Regions from separate parts of the Thalassotalea agariperforans genome, predicted to be linked through region 1. Evidence: predicted binding sites of a transcription regulator. Region 1 holds the regulator's gene; each other region holds the start of a gene.
What was found. Region 1 encodes LexA, which represses DNA repair genes until DNA is damaged. Its sites were predicted from a motif close to TACTGTATNNNNATACAGTA; they were not measured.

Region 2: a site for LexA is predicted at 1,734-1,753, ahead of ruvA (Holliday junction branch migration protein RuvA). Genes of this name have one in related genera too.
Region 3: a site for LexA is predicted at 1,938-1,957, ahead of ACSLUO_RS02340 (YebG family protein). Genes of this name have one in related genera too.
Region 4: a site for LexA is predicted at 2,569-2,588, ahead of ACSLUO_RS08990 (LexA family protein). Genes of this name have one in related genera too.

What each region holds. Positions count from the first base shown of each region.
Region 1 covers NZ_JBQMWH010000004.1:64,757-68,815, reverse strand. The annotation lists gene ACSLUO_RS07575 (HD domain-containing phosphohydrolase) at 1-934, opposite strand, end outside; gene lexA (transcriptional repressor LexA) at 1,325-1,939, shown strand; gene coxB (cytochrome c oxidase subunit II) at 2,304-3,866, shown strand; gene ctaD (cytochrome c oxidase subunit I) at 3,936-4,059, shown strand, end outside.
Region 2 covers NZ_JBQMWH010000007.1:39,177-43,235, reverse strand. The annotation lists gene ACSLUO_RS10850 (ABC transporter substrate-binding protein) at 1-787, shown strand, start outside; gene ruvC (crossover junction endodeoxyribonuclease RuvC) at 1,135-1,662, shown strand; gene ruvA (Holliday junction branch migration protein RuvA) at 1,859-2,479, shown strand; gene ruvB (Holliday junction branch migration DNA helicase RuvB) at 2,531-3,541, shown strand.
Region 3 covers NZ_JBQMWH010000001.1:522,735-526,793, reverse strand. The annotation lists gene ACSLUO_RS02350 (response regulator) at 1-356, opposite strand, end outside; gene ACSLUO_RS02345 (M48 family metallopeptidase) at 870-1,562, opposite strand; gene ACSLUO_RS02340 (YebG family protein) at 1,574-1,891, opposite strand; gene trhA (PAQR family membrane homeostasis protein TrhA) at 2,153-2,803, shown strand; gene ACSLUO_RS02330 (hypothetical protein) at 2,822-4,059, opposite strand, start outside.
Region 4 covers NZ_JBQMWH010000005.1:102,855-106,913, reverse strand. The annotation lists gene ACSLUO_RS09005 (hypothetical protein) at 1-8, shown strand, start outside; gene ACSLUO_RS09000 (SOS response-associated peptidase) at 321-884, opposite strand; gene ACSLUO_RS08995 (Y-family DNA polymerase) at 892-2,148, opposite strand; gene ACSLUO_RS08990 (LexA family protein) at 2,136-2,549, opposite strand; gene ACSLUO_RS08985 (AAA family ATPase) at 2,936-4,059, shown strand, end outside.

The DNA of each region.
Region 1 (4,059 bases):
TCACAAAAGTGATAGGTAAATTGAGCATATCTGAAATGGCATAAAGTAAATCAACGCCATAGCCATGAGGCTCGCCACCAACACTAAAGTCTATTGGTGGCCAGTTGCTTTCATTAGAAATTTTAATATTGGGGTATTTAGCTAATGTTTCCAGTTGAGCTGGATTTAACGTTAACGGTGCCAGTTTGGGTAAGGCGGATGTTGTCTGTTGTTGATTTGACGCAATTAATTCACCGAGCGCATTAAAAATATACATCTCGGTTGATAATTGATTTGATTGATGCTGACTGGCTAAATAATCGGATAAATTTGATAAGGGAATATCAGCAGCTAAAACAGTGTTACTGTTTTTTAACTTGATTGAGTACGTTTGACCGGGAGCTTGTAAATGGCTAAATAAATAAGGTTGTGTTTTGTGTACTTGATTGATTTGAGCTTGTTTAAACCAAACCCTTTCTTTAGGGTTGTAATTGGTCTTTTCTGTGTGAGTTACTCGTAACTTAAAGTTATGGTCGTAATAATGTGTTTGTTTTATCTTATCTTGAATATCAATTACTAACCATCGATCACTAATTGCTGCTTGATATTGTTGACGAACGGTTTCACTGGTCTTTAAGTTGATAACTTCATAAAAGTGGCCATTATCATAACCGACATACAAGGCATAAAGCAGTGGATTGGTTTCAATGATTTGTGACAACAAGGAGCGTAGGGCTGTTTTATCTTCACTGCTTTTATCAATAATTTCTTGGCTTTTAGATAAAATACGAACGGTATTTTCTGCATTTTCATTGATGCTTTTTAAATAATTTGCGGTATTTTGAGTGGTTAAATTAAAAAGCTTAACTCTAGATTCAATTGCAAGATTTTCACTGAAATAGTATTGCAGGCCGATAGCAATTGAAGCGGTAATAATCGTTGAGAAAATAAACACGCTCACCACGGTTAAGCGTATGGAAAACTTAATTCTTCTCTTGATTTGTTTTAATAATACTAACAAGTTATTAACTATCCATGTTATCTACTTAAACATAAAACTAGCATTAACAAATTAATAAGTATAGGTTTTTTGTATTATTTTTAGGCATGAAAATCATCGATATATTAACACCATTCTCTTCAATCAATGCCTTTCTTCTAATCCTTTAAATTCTTGCTAAGCGATTACTTTCTTATACGGATTGGTATAATACCTAGCGCTTTTAATATTGCTTGATTATTTTTACGGTTAAATAGCCGCTTTATTTTAAGTGATAGTTTACTTGAGTTTATATACAGTCTGTATATACTGACAGTTATCACTGTATAAAGTAACAGGAATAATATGCGTCCATTAACCCCACGACAAGGTCAAATATTTGATCTGATCAAAGAAAAAATTGCCGAAACCGGTATGCCGCCAACTCGAGCTGAAATAGCTGATTTTTTTGGTTTTAAGTCAGCAAATGCGGCAGAAGAGCATTTAAAAGCGTTAGCCAAAAAAGGCTATATTGAAATGTTACCAGGTACTTCAAGAGGCATTCGTTTAGCCGAAGAATTTATTGAAGAAGAAGGATTACCTTTGATTGGCCGTGTTGCTGCGGGTGAACCTATTCTTGCCCAAGAACATGTGGAAGAGCATTACAAGGTAGATGGCAGTTTATTTCACCCTCATGCCGATTATTTGTTGCGAGTTCATGGCGAAAGTATGAAAGATATTGGCATACTCGATGGCGACTTATTAGCGGTTCATCAAACCACGGATGTTAAAAATGGCCAAGTAATTGTTGCCCGAGTGGAAGATGATGTCACCGTTAAGCGCTTTAAGCGTGATGGTAATATTGTTTATTTACATGCAGAAAACGAAGACTTTTCACCTATTAAAGTTGATCTTGCCAGCCAGCAATTTAATGTTGAAGGAATTGCGGTTGGGGTTATTCGAAACGCCGATTGGATGTAAACTTATATTTATTTTTTGAAAAGGATTAATCTTGATCCTTTTCTATCTCTGTCTTTCTCATCATTTTTTCATTAATTTTCATCTAACACCTATCGTAGCTCCTTTTAGAGTTAATACTCCATTGATTTTATTGGCTTTTTAAAGTAATTGCTCAAAAATTAAACATTGACCTATGTCAATATTTGAGTAATTCTAATTCTGAAAGTGAACAAAAAAATAACTAAATAATTATAAAAGACAACGGCTTTCAGCCTTTTTGTCACAATAAAATAACCGATAAACAACAGAATATGAGTCAGTGGGCTGTGTATTACTCTGTGTGCTTATTTTGTTTTCTTTTAAAGGACAGAGGAGATGTCGAGTGATGAGACGTAACCTAGGTTGGCTGTTTTTGGGAAGTATTGTTTCCAGTTCAGCTTGGGCTGATATGCAACTAAACCTAACAAAAGGTGTTACTGCAGTTAGTCGTGAAGTTTATGATTTGCATATGTTAGTCATGTGGATTTGTACTGCCATTGGCGCTGTGGTGTTCGGTGCTATGTTTTGGTCGATGATATTCCACCGTAAATCAAGAGGTGTAAAAGCAGCTACCTTTCATGAAAGCACTAAGGTTGAAATTCTTTGGACCGCAATCCCTGTTGTTATTCTTATTGCAATGGCTGTACCTGCAACAAGTACGCTAATTGATATGGAAAATAATGACAATTCAGATATTACTATCCAAGTTACTGGCTCCCAGTGGAAATGGCACTATAAATATTTTGACCAAGATATTGAATTTTATTCCGTATTATCAACACCAAAAGAACAATATCAAAACCAAAATGGCAGCTCTGCCCAAAAAGGTGAACATTATCTGCTAGAAGTGGATAAACACTTAGTGATCCCGGTGAATAAAAAAGTACGTTTTTTAATTACTTCTGACGATGTTATTCATTCTTGGTGGGTACCCGCGTTTGCGGTAAAACAAGATGCCAATCCAGGTTTTATTAACGAAGCTTGGACGATTGTTGATGAACCCGGTATTTATCGCGGCCAGTGTGCTGAGCTATGTGGTAAAGATCATGGTTTTATGCCTGTGGTTGTTGAGGTAAAAACCGAAGCAGACTACGCCATTTGGCTTGATGAACAAAAAGCGTTAATTGCGCAAGCGGCAGCTGCTGAAAAAGCCTCATTAAATGCCACTTTAGGCTTAGATGAGTTGATGACATTAGGTGAGCAAACTTACATGGCACATTGTGCTGCTTGTCACCAACCAACCGGTTTAGGTTTACCGCCAGCGTTTCCTGCTTTAAAAGGCAGCCCAATTGCCTTAGGTGAGGCTGCTGCTCATATTGATATTGTGGTAAATGGTCGTGCTGGTACTGGTATGCAAGGCTACGGTAAACAACTGACGTTAAAAGAACTTGCTGCTGTTGTGACTTACGAACGTAATGCGTGGGGTAACAATACTGGTGATGCCATTCAGGCTGCAGATGTTGGTGCTATCGTAGGTACCGCACCGGTCGGTGAAGTTGAAGCGGTTGTTGCAGAGGTTAAAGAGCAAGTTGCTGACACCATTGAAGAACTCAGCCCAACCGAAGACTTAAATAAAACCTATAGCTTAGATGAAATGATGGTTATGGGTGAAGAAGTATATGCCAGCTCGTGTGCTGCTTGTCATCAAGCGTCAGGCGAAGGTATGGCGCCGGTATTTCCTGCTTTAAAAGCCAGCCCAATTGCCCTTGGCGATGTTAATACCCACATTGATATGGTGTTAAATGGTAGTGCTAAAAATCCGGCAATGGCAGCTTTCAAAGGTATGTTAACCAATACACAAATGGCCGCAGTTGTTACTTACGAGCGCAATGCTTGGGGTAATAATACCGGTGATGTTGTTCAACCCGCGGACGTTGCTAATTTAAGCAACCAAGCAAGTGCGAAGTAAGGAGGCCTTATTATGACAACAGAAACACTTCATGATTCGCACGCTGATGGCGAGCATCACGATCATAAAATGACCGGTATTAAACGCTGGTTATACACCACTAACCATAAAGATATTGGCTCAATGTATCTTTGGTTTTCGTTCATCATGTTTTTAACCGGTGGTGCCATGGCCATGGTGATCCGAGCTGAAT
Region 2 (4,059 bases), on a different contig from region 1:
GTATTGGTTAGGTGATCAAGTTCGTATCAAACAAATATTGGTTAATTTATTGTTTAATGCCATTAAGTTTACTGAACAAGGCTCTGTTGAATTGAATGTTAAACTTAACCATTATTTAAAAGGCATAAGTTTTACTATTACCGATACCGGAATTGGTATGAATGAAATTGCTCTAGCTAAGTTGTTTCATCATTTCACCCAAGCAGATAGTTCAACTACTCGTAAATATGGCGGTACTGGACTAGGCATGGCGATATCACAAAACTTAACTAATTTGATGGGCGGTGAAATTCGCGTTAAAAGTAAAGAGCAAGTTGGCACAAGCTTTATGGTTAATTTACCTATGGTTAAAGTTGATAAGTTGGTGGTTGACCAAGAAATTAACTCAGCAGCTGAAGTGATCAATGCTCCAGATCTACACGATAAAATTATACTTGTTGCCGAAGATAACCGTATTAACCAAATGGTCGTTAAAAAAATGCTCGAGTTAACCAAAGCAAAGGTTTACCTTGCACAAAATGGCATTGAAGCAATTAATCTTTACCAACAAGCGCAACCGGATATTATTTTGATGGATATTCAGATGCCAGAGCTTGATGGCGTTGGAGCTTGTCAAAATATTCGAGAATTAGGCAGCAAAGTTCCTATTATTGCTTTAACTGCGAATGTTATGAAAGAAGAAGTAAGCCAATATTTAAGTTCTGGTTTTAATGCGCACTTGGCAAAACCGATAGATCAAAAAAACTTCTATCAACTACTTTCCGATCATTTAATCAGCAAGCCATAAATGTAAATGAATCAAGGCTATAACTTTTAGGGTCTGTTAACTTTGTTTATATTTTCAGCAATAGGCTATTTTTAGTGATAGCAACGCAGAATGAACGTTGTTTGCTTATTCCAAATGAGTGAAATTCTAATGCAGCTAGTGTAAAAAATAGCCATTGCCCTGTGGGCTGAGGCTAAAATCGCTTTACTCGGCGTTAAAAATTATTGGTTTAGATGACTAAACGACATAATTTCAGCCTTGATTAAAACGATTTTATCTCTCAGCTAAATTATTAAACAAAGATAAACAGACCCTAGTAAAAACTGATAAACTTCCCTGCATGATAAGATTTTTGTTCAGGTTGTACTTTGTCCATTATTCTCGGTATTGATCCCGGCTCTCGCTTAACGGGTTATGGCATTATTAAACAAGAAGGGCGTAATTTTACTTATTTGGGCAGTGGTTGTATTAAAGCAATTTCTGCTGGTAAAGAACTCGGCCCTCGATTACAAACTATCTTTGCTGGCGTGTCAGAACTTATTCTTCAATTTCAGCCGGACATGTTTGCTATTGAGCAAGTCTTTATGGCAAAAAACCCAGATTCTGCACTTAAGCTTGGCCAAGCGCGAGGCGCTGCAATTGTCGCGGCAACGAATGCCGATTTAACCATTGCTGAATATTCAGCCCGCCAAATTAAGCAGTCAGTTGTTGGTACGGGCGCTGCATCTAAAGAACAAGTACAACATATGGTGTGCTCTATTTTAAAATTACCTGCCGCGCCACAGGCTGATGCGGCAGATGCACTTGCCGTTGCTTTATGCCATGGTCATAGTTATGAGTCTTTGTTGAAAATGTCAGGTCAGGCTTCTAAAACTGTTAGAGGCCGGTTACGCTAAATTTTTATCTTGAGCTGGGTTAGCGGCTGACTGCTTGTGAACAGTGTTGTCCTTAAAGGTAAAAGTTACTTTACTGTATATTTATATAGTGTTATTGTTTTGGCAAATAAACAGGTTATAGCCAAATCATCTCAAGCTGTTGAACGGGCAAGTTGAGATAGCTTGAATATATGTAAATTAATGAAAGGTGAATTAAGTGATCGGCCGTCTTCGTGGAAAATTATTAGAAAAAACTGCACCAGAAATTTTAATTGAATGCCATGGTGTTGGCTATGAAATATCAATGCCGATGACCAGTATTTATTCTTTACCTGAAATCGATAGTGAAGCAACAATATATACTCATTTTGTCGTGAGAGAAGATGCTCAATTATTGTATGGTTTTGCCAATAAAACTGAACGTAAGTTGTTTCGCTTGTTAATCAAGGTGAATGGTGTTGGCCCTAAATTAGGCTTAGCTATATTATCTGGTATGTCGGCTGAGCAATTTGTAAGTTGTGTTGCTCATGATGACCTCACCACAATAGTAAAAATTCCAGGTGTCGGTAAAAAAACCGCCGAACGTTTATTAATTGAAATGCGCGATAGGTTAAAAGATTGGCAAAGTGATATTCATACACCGGCAACCGATGCAATGCCTTTATCAGGTGGTGAAGCAACAAGCTTAGTTCACAGTGATCATAAAGGTGATGCTATTAATGCCTTGGTTTCTCTTGGTTATAGTTCAGCACAAGCCGAAAAAGCGGTTCGAGGTATATATCAAGTGGGGATGTCGAGTGAAGCGTTAATTCGTGACGCATTAAAAGCGATGTTATAAACTTTGATTTTACTTGTTCATTTTTCTCTATATTAAAAAGATACGCTATTTATGATTGAAGCTGATCGACTGATCCAACCTATTGCAACCCGTGAAGATGAAGGGGTAGATCGCGCTATTCGCCCTAAAATGTTGGCTGATTATACCGGCCAAGATCACGTAAAATCACAAATGGAAATTTTTATTGAAGCTGCAATAAAACGAGCTGAACCGCTAGATCACTTATTAATTTTTGGTCCGCCGGGGTTAGGTAAAACCACGTTAGCCAATATTGTCGCAAATGAAATGGGCGTTAATATTCGGACAACATCAGGGCCGGTATTAGAAAAGGCCGGTGATTTAGCCGCACTATTAACAAATTTAGAAGAAAATGACGTGCTGTTCATTGATGAAATTCATCGTTTGAGTCCTGTAGTTGAAGAAATTTTGTATCCTGCAATGGAAGATTACCAATTAGATATTATGATAGGTGAAGGTCCGGCGGCGCGTTCAATTAAATTAGATTTACCGGCTTTTACTTTGATTGGCGCAACTACACGGGCAGGTTCGTTAACCTCACCTTTAAGAGATCGCTTTGGTATTGTGCAACGCTTAGAATTTTATAAAACTAAAGATTTAACTGAAATTGTAAAACGATCAGCGCATTTTTTAAATTTAACCATGGATGAGCAAGGCGCTTTTGAAATAGCGAAACGTTCTCGAGGTACGCCGCGTATTGCCAATCGTTTATTACGGCGAGTGCGTGATTATGCCGATGTTAAAACCGCAGGCGTTGTTAATGAAACAACCGCTCAACGGGCACTTGATATGCTAGAAGTTGACACCGAAGGTTTTGATATTATGGACCGTAAACTATTACAAGCCATTATTGAAAAGTTCATGGGCGGCCCTGTTGGTGTTGATAATTTAGCTGCGGCTATTGGTGAAGAGCGCGAAACCATTGAAGATGTGCTTGAACCATTTTTAATTCAGCAAGGTTTTTTGCAGCGCACGCCACGTGGCCGAATTGCAACTGATGCTGCTTATTTACATTTAGGTTTTGATTTACCGTCACAAGCATAAGTGAAAAGGCACTTTACCTGAGCTTATACGGAATGGTTTAGCTATTTACTAAATTTTAAATAAAAAAAAGCCCGTGTTAAGTAACACGGGCCAACTAATAAAGTTGATATAAGGAAGTTAATTAAAACTTTAGGGAACAAGAGAGAAAAGATAATCACTATCTAATCTAAAATATCTGGCTAATGACTTAGGTTCAAATTAAGTCAATTTGCGCTAGCTCAGACAACAATTGCATTTTAGCTAGTCGGGTAACAACTGACAAACTAATAAAACTTAACTTTCGCATTAGTTTTTCTAATGGTATGATTTTTTGCTCCATTGAGGTTTAAATACTTTGCATACGCTTCCAATAAACTGCTTACCTTAGCTTTTTAATATTTTGGCTACTGGCTAAAAATAAGAATTCTCACAATAACTTAATAAAAGTCGTTTATATTTTTACTGTTTTTTATGATACTTTTCGTATATCACACTAAAAGTTTAAATTTTGTTACAGTTCTGGCGGTTTAACGCTTGTT
Region 3 (4,059 bases), on a different contig from region 1:
CCATGCTCACTTAGTTTTTCAGCTAATACTTCGGGGCTGACTGGTTTACGTAAAAAAGCTTTAGCGCCTAAATTAAGCACTTTATTTTGCATTTCGGGCTGAATATCGGCAGAGATAACAAAAACATGGCAATTGATATTTTCATCTCTAATACCTTGAAGCACGCCAATACCGTCAATTTCAGGCATTGTCAGATCTAAAAAGAGGACATCGATAGGATTATTCCGAAGGTGTTCAAGCCCTTCTTTACCATTGGTTGCAATTGCTACATCAACTTCCCATTGCTCAGGAAGACTTCTTTTAACTTGTTTACGCGCAAGATTAGAATCGTCGCAAATGAGTACAGAGACACTCATCAAATATAACCCTTAATATTATTTTTTTTATTTTAGAATCACTAATCTACCTTAATTTAACCCGTATGTTAAATGAAATCATGATGAAATTAACATAAATATGACATTAATGGGTTGGCGAGGAATTTATCAATATCTGAGCAATAAAGCATCTAAAACCTTATTCTTTGAAGTAAGATTAAAATTAATGCTCAGGTAGCACTTTATTATTCGAGATAAATTAAGCGTTAAAAACCAATAAGACTACGTAAAATTAATAACGATAAAATCGCCGATGCTAAATAGATCAACGTTATCTTCAAGCTAAATACCATTCTTTTCATAACTGCCTCATTGTTAAGTGGCCTTATAGTTATGACCACAACCTTATTAAATAAGTTTCAAACAATAATTATGCCAAGCTAAATAGCCGCCAATAAATTTCAGCGAAAGATAGGATATTTATCGATATTTCAAAGAGTAAGATTCAGAAAGAGAATCGAGATAAAACAGGCGATTTAGCAAGATGGGTAGTTATAGTTCAGGTAAAGACAATTGTTTCTGATTTATTTTTAGCCAATGTTTTTGTTGTTGATAATCAGGCATATAACTGGCAACCAATTGCCAAAAAGCGGCAGAATGGTTCATATGCTTGATATGGCATAGTTCATGAACAATAACGTAATCAAATACGGCTTTAGGGACCATAGCTAATAAGGTATTAAAGGTCAGCGCGCGTTTACTATTACAACTCCCCCAACGAGATTTATAAATCCGTATTTTAACACTCGTAGCACAAAGCCCGGTGACGTTTTGGTAAAAAAACAATTTTTCCTGTAAGTAGGTGTCAACTTGTTGGCGAAACCAATCAAGAATAAGTGTTCTTAGCAATAACGCTTTGTTGGCTAATAAGTTTTGTGATGTGGTTAACGTAACAACCAAGCTGTCTTCTAATAGACAAACGTTTTGAACATCGCCCATTAACACCGTAAAGCGCCTTGTTTTACCAAAAACAAAAAGCGAATCACCATCTTGATACGAAAACGTGGCCGGTTTTTGCTGTTCGATAATCGCTAATTTTTTAGTTACCCATGCCTGTTTTGACAAAACAAACTGTTCAACTTGTTGCTTAGTTAAATAAGCAGGAGCTCGAACCACCAGATCACCTTGTTTTATTTGTAACGCGATGGTTTTGCGTTTATTACTAAAGTGCAACTGGTACTTCATATTGGATATTATTAAGCAGACTCTTTATTCGCTGCAATATCAGTAACAACACCGGCTTTTTTTGCTGCCGGCTTAGCAGCAGGCTTTTTAACAGGTTTTGGTTTTTTAGCTTGTAATGCAATTAACACATCTTCACGGTTTTGCGCTAAATAAATACTCAACTCTTCCACCAAGCTTTCAGTTAATTCCGCTGGTGCTTTATTAAACATTTCAGCTAAATTATCAGCCATATCTAGCATTTTATCGTAATCATCAGCGGCTTTTTTATCCATGAATGTTTGAACCTCCACCCCGTTTCTCATTACAACAAATCGACTTTCAACTGCCATTTTATTTCCCCAATAGTATCTTGTCAGCGACAATTAAATACAACAAAACTGTATAAAACAACAGTAACACAAACATAGCCATGTTTAAAGCTGAAAGTTATCTGATTTTTTTGAGTACGATCCTTTCTTAAATAATATTCTTTAACATAATTAAAACAGGTTAGACCTCTTACATTGATACCTTAACTCTGTTACCATTCAGCGTACACGTGTACACCTAATAGTGTTTTCTAATAACGAAAAGAACAAAGAGTAATAGCAATGCAAACCTTGGGAATTGAGAAAGCCAGCAAAGCATATAGCCTAGCAGAAGAAATTGCTAACGCGGTTAGTCATGGTATTGGCGCTTTATTAAGTGTTGCCGGCTTAACGCTATTGTTGGTGGTTGCCGCCTTTGAACAAGACGCAACAAAAATTGTTAGCTTTGCAATTTATGGAACTTCTTTGGTATTACTGTTTATGGCATCAACGTTATATCACGCCATTATTAATGAAAAAGCAAAAGCCATACTTAAATTAGTTGATCATTGTGCTATTTATATTTTGATTGCCGGTACCTACACGCCATTAATGTTGATCACTTTACAGGGTACGTTAGGCTATAGCTTATTGGTTTTGATCTGGCTGCTAGCATGTGCAGGTGTGGTTTTTAAACTGAAATTTGGTCACCAATATAAAATAACTTCTTTGCTCACTTATTTAGGTATGGGGTTTATTTCGTTATTTGTGATAAAGCAACTTTATCAAGCGTTGCCATTTACTGGTTTATTATTATTGGCTTGTGGTGGCTTGTTGTATAGCTTAGGGATCATTTTTTATGTCCAAAAAAAGATCCCTTATAACCATGCCATTTGGCATTTATTTGTTTTAGCTGCTGCCGGCTGTCACTTTGCCATGATGCTTTATATTTAAAGCATCACTCGCTAGGGGCTAATTCACCTCTAAAACAATACGTTCAATATCATCAGAAAATTCTCTTGGATCTGCTGATTGTGCGTAAGCAATATATTCTTGATACTTATTGGTCGCGTTACTCTTTAACAAAGTAATTTTTGTTTTATAAATGTTATTTTTATCGCCAATAATCGCTTGATGATCAGCAGGAGGTTTAACGATCGGTAAAGTACCTTTAGCTGGGCCATAATAAGTCCATTTAACAGGAATGCTGACATTATTGATCAAGGTTAAATAATCAAATTCAGCAATTAACATTGGATGGCTTTTAACCTGGCTAAAATCATAGCTACCATCAGCACTTAATTCCGATAAATATTGTTGGTCGATATCAGGTAACTCTTTACTTGCTTGCACATCAAGTGATTGCTCGGCAATTTCAGATGCGATGCGTCGTTGCCGCTGTAATTTAAAAGTACCTAATAACGAAGTTACATCAACAAACTGATGGCTCGCTTCTGAAACAAACACCGCTTCACTTATATAAGGGTGACTCTTAAATAAATACACCTCTCGCTGGCTTGATGGCACATTAAAAGCAAAATGATGACGCCCTGAAATTAACTGGCTCGTAGTTACCATTTGATGGTTTTTAGCTAAGGTTAACTCATACTCGGCAACATCAACGGCTGTTGCTTGCCAAAAGCCATTATTTGCTGAAGAAAAATCATCAACAAATTCAGTTGCGCCAATCACTTCATCTTGGCTATTTTTACCTAAAACCGCAAAAGAGTGTTTCGGCCAAGCCGACGATTTATCACGACACACTTCAACATCGGTAAACTCAGTAGTACGTTCATCAATTGCTTGCCAACTGGCAAAATTAGCTGAGCTTAGCACTTGTTCACGACTAGCAAATGGTCGGTGTCGCAGTTGTAAATCTTGTTTTACACATTGGCAAGCATTGTTATTAACTTTATTGTCATATTGAGCGAAATATACAGCTTGAGTAGCTGTTTTAACATTTTGATGACTAACAATATCATAACCTTCTGGCGCATCGCCTGAACGTGTTTTTGCTACAATGGTATAATTGATATTTTCTTTGGTAATGATCAGATTAACCACACCTTGTGCATTAGGCTGGTACTTTTTAATGGTTTGCCAATTCTCATCTTGTAAATAAAAATCATAATCAGAAAATTGATTTGTTAAACCGCAATTATTCAGTAATTGCCCTTGTAAGCTAAATTTATACTCTTGCTTCGGGTTAT
Region 4 (4,059 bases), on a different contig from region 1:
ATAGCTAGTTTCAGCTAGACTATCATCTATAGGGCAGGGGCGTTTCGTTCTTGCCCTTTTTATAAAGGAAAATTAATGACAAATTTTCAAATAGCCTTAATAGGTTTAGTGATAAGTTTTGGTGTTGGGGCGTTACTATTGCCATATTTGAAGAAATGGCTGCGAAAGCTTATGAAATTATATTAACTCTAATGTAAGGATGAAGTTGTTTGGCTATTTTGAATATAATTGCAGATACTGAATTTTTATAAAACATGTAATTATGTTTAGAATCACTTTTATCAGTATTAACCTCTACAAATATGTTGTTCTAATTAAATTTATTTTTTCTCAATGTTAATAACCCTATCCTCCACGTGTTGTAGTAATGGTTCAAGATCCAAGGGTGAGGAATTAAACCAATAGTCTTTATCTTTTGCTAACACCAACGCGGGCATTCTTTTGTGGTATTGAGCGCACTTTTCATTAGGCTGAGTAGTTAAGGTGACTAGTTCGGTATGCTCATGTTGAAATAATATGCCGGCCATATACAAAGGCATTTTATTGGCATGCTCAAAGAAGTATTTTACTTTTTTGCCATTTTCTAAGCGCCATTCAAACCAACCATTACAAGGTACTAAGCACCTTTGACTTTGAAAAGCTTGCCTAAATGTAGGTTTAGTTGCCACGCTTTCAGCTTGAGCATTAATAATGAGTTTTTTAGACCAACTCGGCTTAATTCCCCATAAGGCATTTACTTGCTGATAGTTTGAGTTAGTTTTAACAATAGTCGCAACTGATTGGCTTGGACTTAAATTATCGTTAGTTTCTACGCTGTAATTTGTATTAAATAGTTCGCTAACTATTGGCGTTAACCCATTGTCTACACTAAATCGACCACACATATTTACCTCAACAGTTTATTTTTGGTATATCAGACCACTTGCTTGTATAACTTGGCGATAAGAATGCTCTTCGCATTTGCCATTTTTCTGCTTTACCTTCGGTTGCTATTTTTAACGTATCAGCGCCATAACGATGGTTGATTTTATCTAACATGAACATTAATTCAGGTGATTCTTTTTGTGTTTCAAATAAATCATACTGGGTAAAGGCTTGGTCATGTAATTCAATAGCGCCAACACCACAACGATAATACTGTACGCCTACTTGAAAAAGATGTGGCACCATGGCTGACACCGCATTTGCCATGGTTAATGAGTTATCAGTACCTAAAGGAAAGGTGTAAATAAACGAGCGTTTTACGTAGTTGTCATCATGAGGTGAGCTGGCAGCAAAAATTAGTAATCGCTTAACAAGTGATGTTTGTTTTCTTAATTTTCGAGCAACAACACTGCTATGAGTAACAAGCGCTGCTCTTAATGAATCAATGTCGGTAATTCGCTGGCCAAAACTTCGAGTTGAAAATATTTCTTTCTTCGGCTGTTTTACATCATCCCACGATAACGCGCTAATACCATTTAGCTCATTAACCGTGCGCTCAACGACAACACCAAATTGGCTACGCATCGCTTTCGGATTTTGGTTCGCTAATTGCCAAGCGTTTTTAATGCCAAGTAAATTAAGCTTTTTACCTAGCCTGTTACCTATGCCCCAAACATCGGTAACTGACATGCGTTTAAGAATATCTTGTCTTGATTTATCAGTATCAATAACCGCAACACCATTAAAGCCTGATAACTTTTTTGCTGCATGATTTGCCGCTTTGGCAAGTGTTGCGGTTGGGCCAAAACCAACACCAACGGGTAAACGCGTTTCTTGCCAAACAGTATCAACAATTTTATGTCCGTAGCTGTGCCAGTCATTAATGATTGCATGATAGTTTTCGAAATAGAGAAATGATTCATCAATCGAATACACATATTGGTTATCACAAAAGCGGCCTATAACATTCATCATTCTATCGCTTAAATCTGCATACAATTCGTAGTTGGATGAACGAACAACGACGTGATGTTTATCTAAAAAATATTTGATTTGAAAGTAAGGTTTAAACTTAGGAATGCCAAGCTGTTTAGCAATTGGGCAAACGGCACAAACACAACCATCGTTGTTGGTTAAAACAACTACGGGTTTGTTTCTTATCGATGGGTCAAAAACCTTTTCAGCTGACGCATAGTAAGAAACCGCATCAACTAACGCATACATGCTATTAACTCACTGGCTTGACGGTGTAAACGAATAGAGCGTGTTACCACGCCTTCAATTTGAAAATCATCACCTTCAGTAATGTTTACTGTTTTATGGGTTTTAGAGGCAGAAATAAGCTGGGCGCGCTGGGTATCAATAAGCTTACAAGTAAAGCAGCCGTTAAAGCTAGCAACGACAACATCACCATCTCTAACCTGCTCAGCTCGATTAACAATGAGTAAATCACCATCAAAAATGCCAACTTCTACCATTGATTGTCCTTTCGCAACACCAATGAAGGTTGCGTCAGGTTTAGTAATTAATAACTGGTCGAGTGACAAGCCAAGCTCTTTATATTCTGCCGCAGGCGATTCAAAACCAGAAATACCGGCTTCAATATAAATAGGAATAACTTTCATAAAAGCGCCAAACAAAAAACACTGTATATTTGAGCAGTATATCATTTAGTGAAAATTATGGAATATTTGTCGAGAAATAAAGAAGCTAATGTCCGCTTAGATACGAACGGACATTAGCCTAAGATTATCTAACGACAAGTGAACCGACAAATTAGACTTAAATGAATTCAAAATATCAGACGTTAATGAAGTAAACAACATTGCTGACGTTCTAACGAACCTGCCCCCACAGGTACACTTTAATAACTCCTCTAATAAAAACCTTATACAGATCAAACTAAGTGACTTAAAACTTAGATTGCACTTGAATAATATATTCATACCCTGATGTAATATGATAATCGCTTTTTTATTATTTTCGTCAATCGAGATTAACAGGAGTAAAAATGGACAAGCTAAATATAGCCTTAGAAAATTGTTATGGAATAGGTAAACTAAATTTCGAATTTGACCTCGCAGTAAATCATAGGAGCAAAGGCGTTTATTCTATCTATGCTCCAAATGGATTTATGAAAAGCTCTTTAGCTCGAACCTTTGATGATATAGCTACAAAAACTGAAAGTAAGGATGTTATTTTTCCTGAAAGAGCCACCAAACGTGATGTGTTGTCAGATGGTAGATCAATTGATAGTGCCGATGTTTTTGTAATTAAACCATATCAAGAAAGCTACTCTTCGGAGCAAGTTTCACTTTTATTAGTAAATGACACCTTAAAACAACAGTACGACGACGCCCTAAAAAAGATACAAAGCAAGAGGGTAGAGTTTGTAAAAAGCCTAAAGGCTAGCTCTGGTATATCTGGAAGAAAGGAAAGTGTTGAATCAGTGCTATGTAATTGTTTCGGTAGAAGTGAAAAGGAGTTTTATGATTTGATTTCTGAATTAAATCAGCAAAAAGATGATTTTTCACAATTATCTGACATCAGTTATAACGAGCTGTTTAATGAAAAAGCTTTGCAATTGATAAGTTCAGGTAATCTCAGTAAAGAACTTAATGAATATATTGAAACATATGAAAACCTAGTTGATAAGTCCCCAATTCTTTCAAAATCATTTAACCATCAAAGTGCTAATAGCATTTCAAAAAGTCTTAATGACACTGGTTTTTTTGGTGCTAAACATACTGTCAATTTGACTCTAGATGGAAATAAACAAGAGGTTTTTACTCATAAAGAGTTACAACAGCTAATTGATGGTGAGCAAGCTAAAGTCCTAAGTGATGCTGGCTTGGCAAAGAAGTTTGCAGCAATAGATAAAAAATTAAGTAATGTTGATACTAAAAAACTAAGAGATTACTTAACCGAACATAAATGGTTATTGCCTGAATTGGCTGATTATAAAACATTGCAGAACAAGTTGTGGTTAGCTTATCTACAACAGCACAAAGGGATGTCGAACGAACTCGTTGAGATATACGACACAAATAAAAAGCTGATTTTAGATATTACTCAAAAAGCAAAAGAAGAACAAACGACTTGGGAAGAAGTAGTTAAAGTGTTTAATAAACGTTT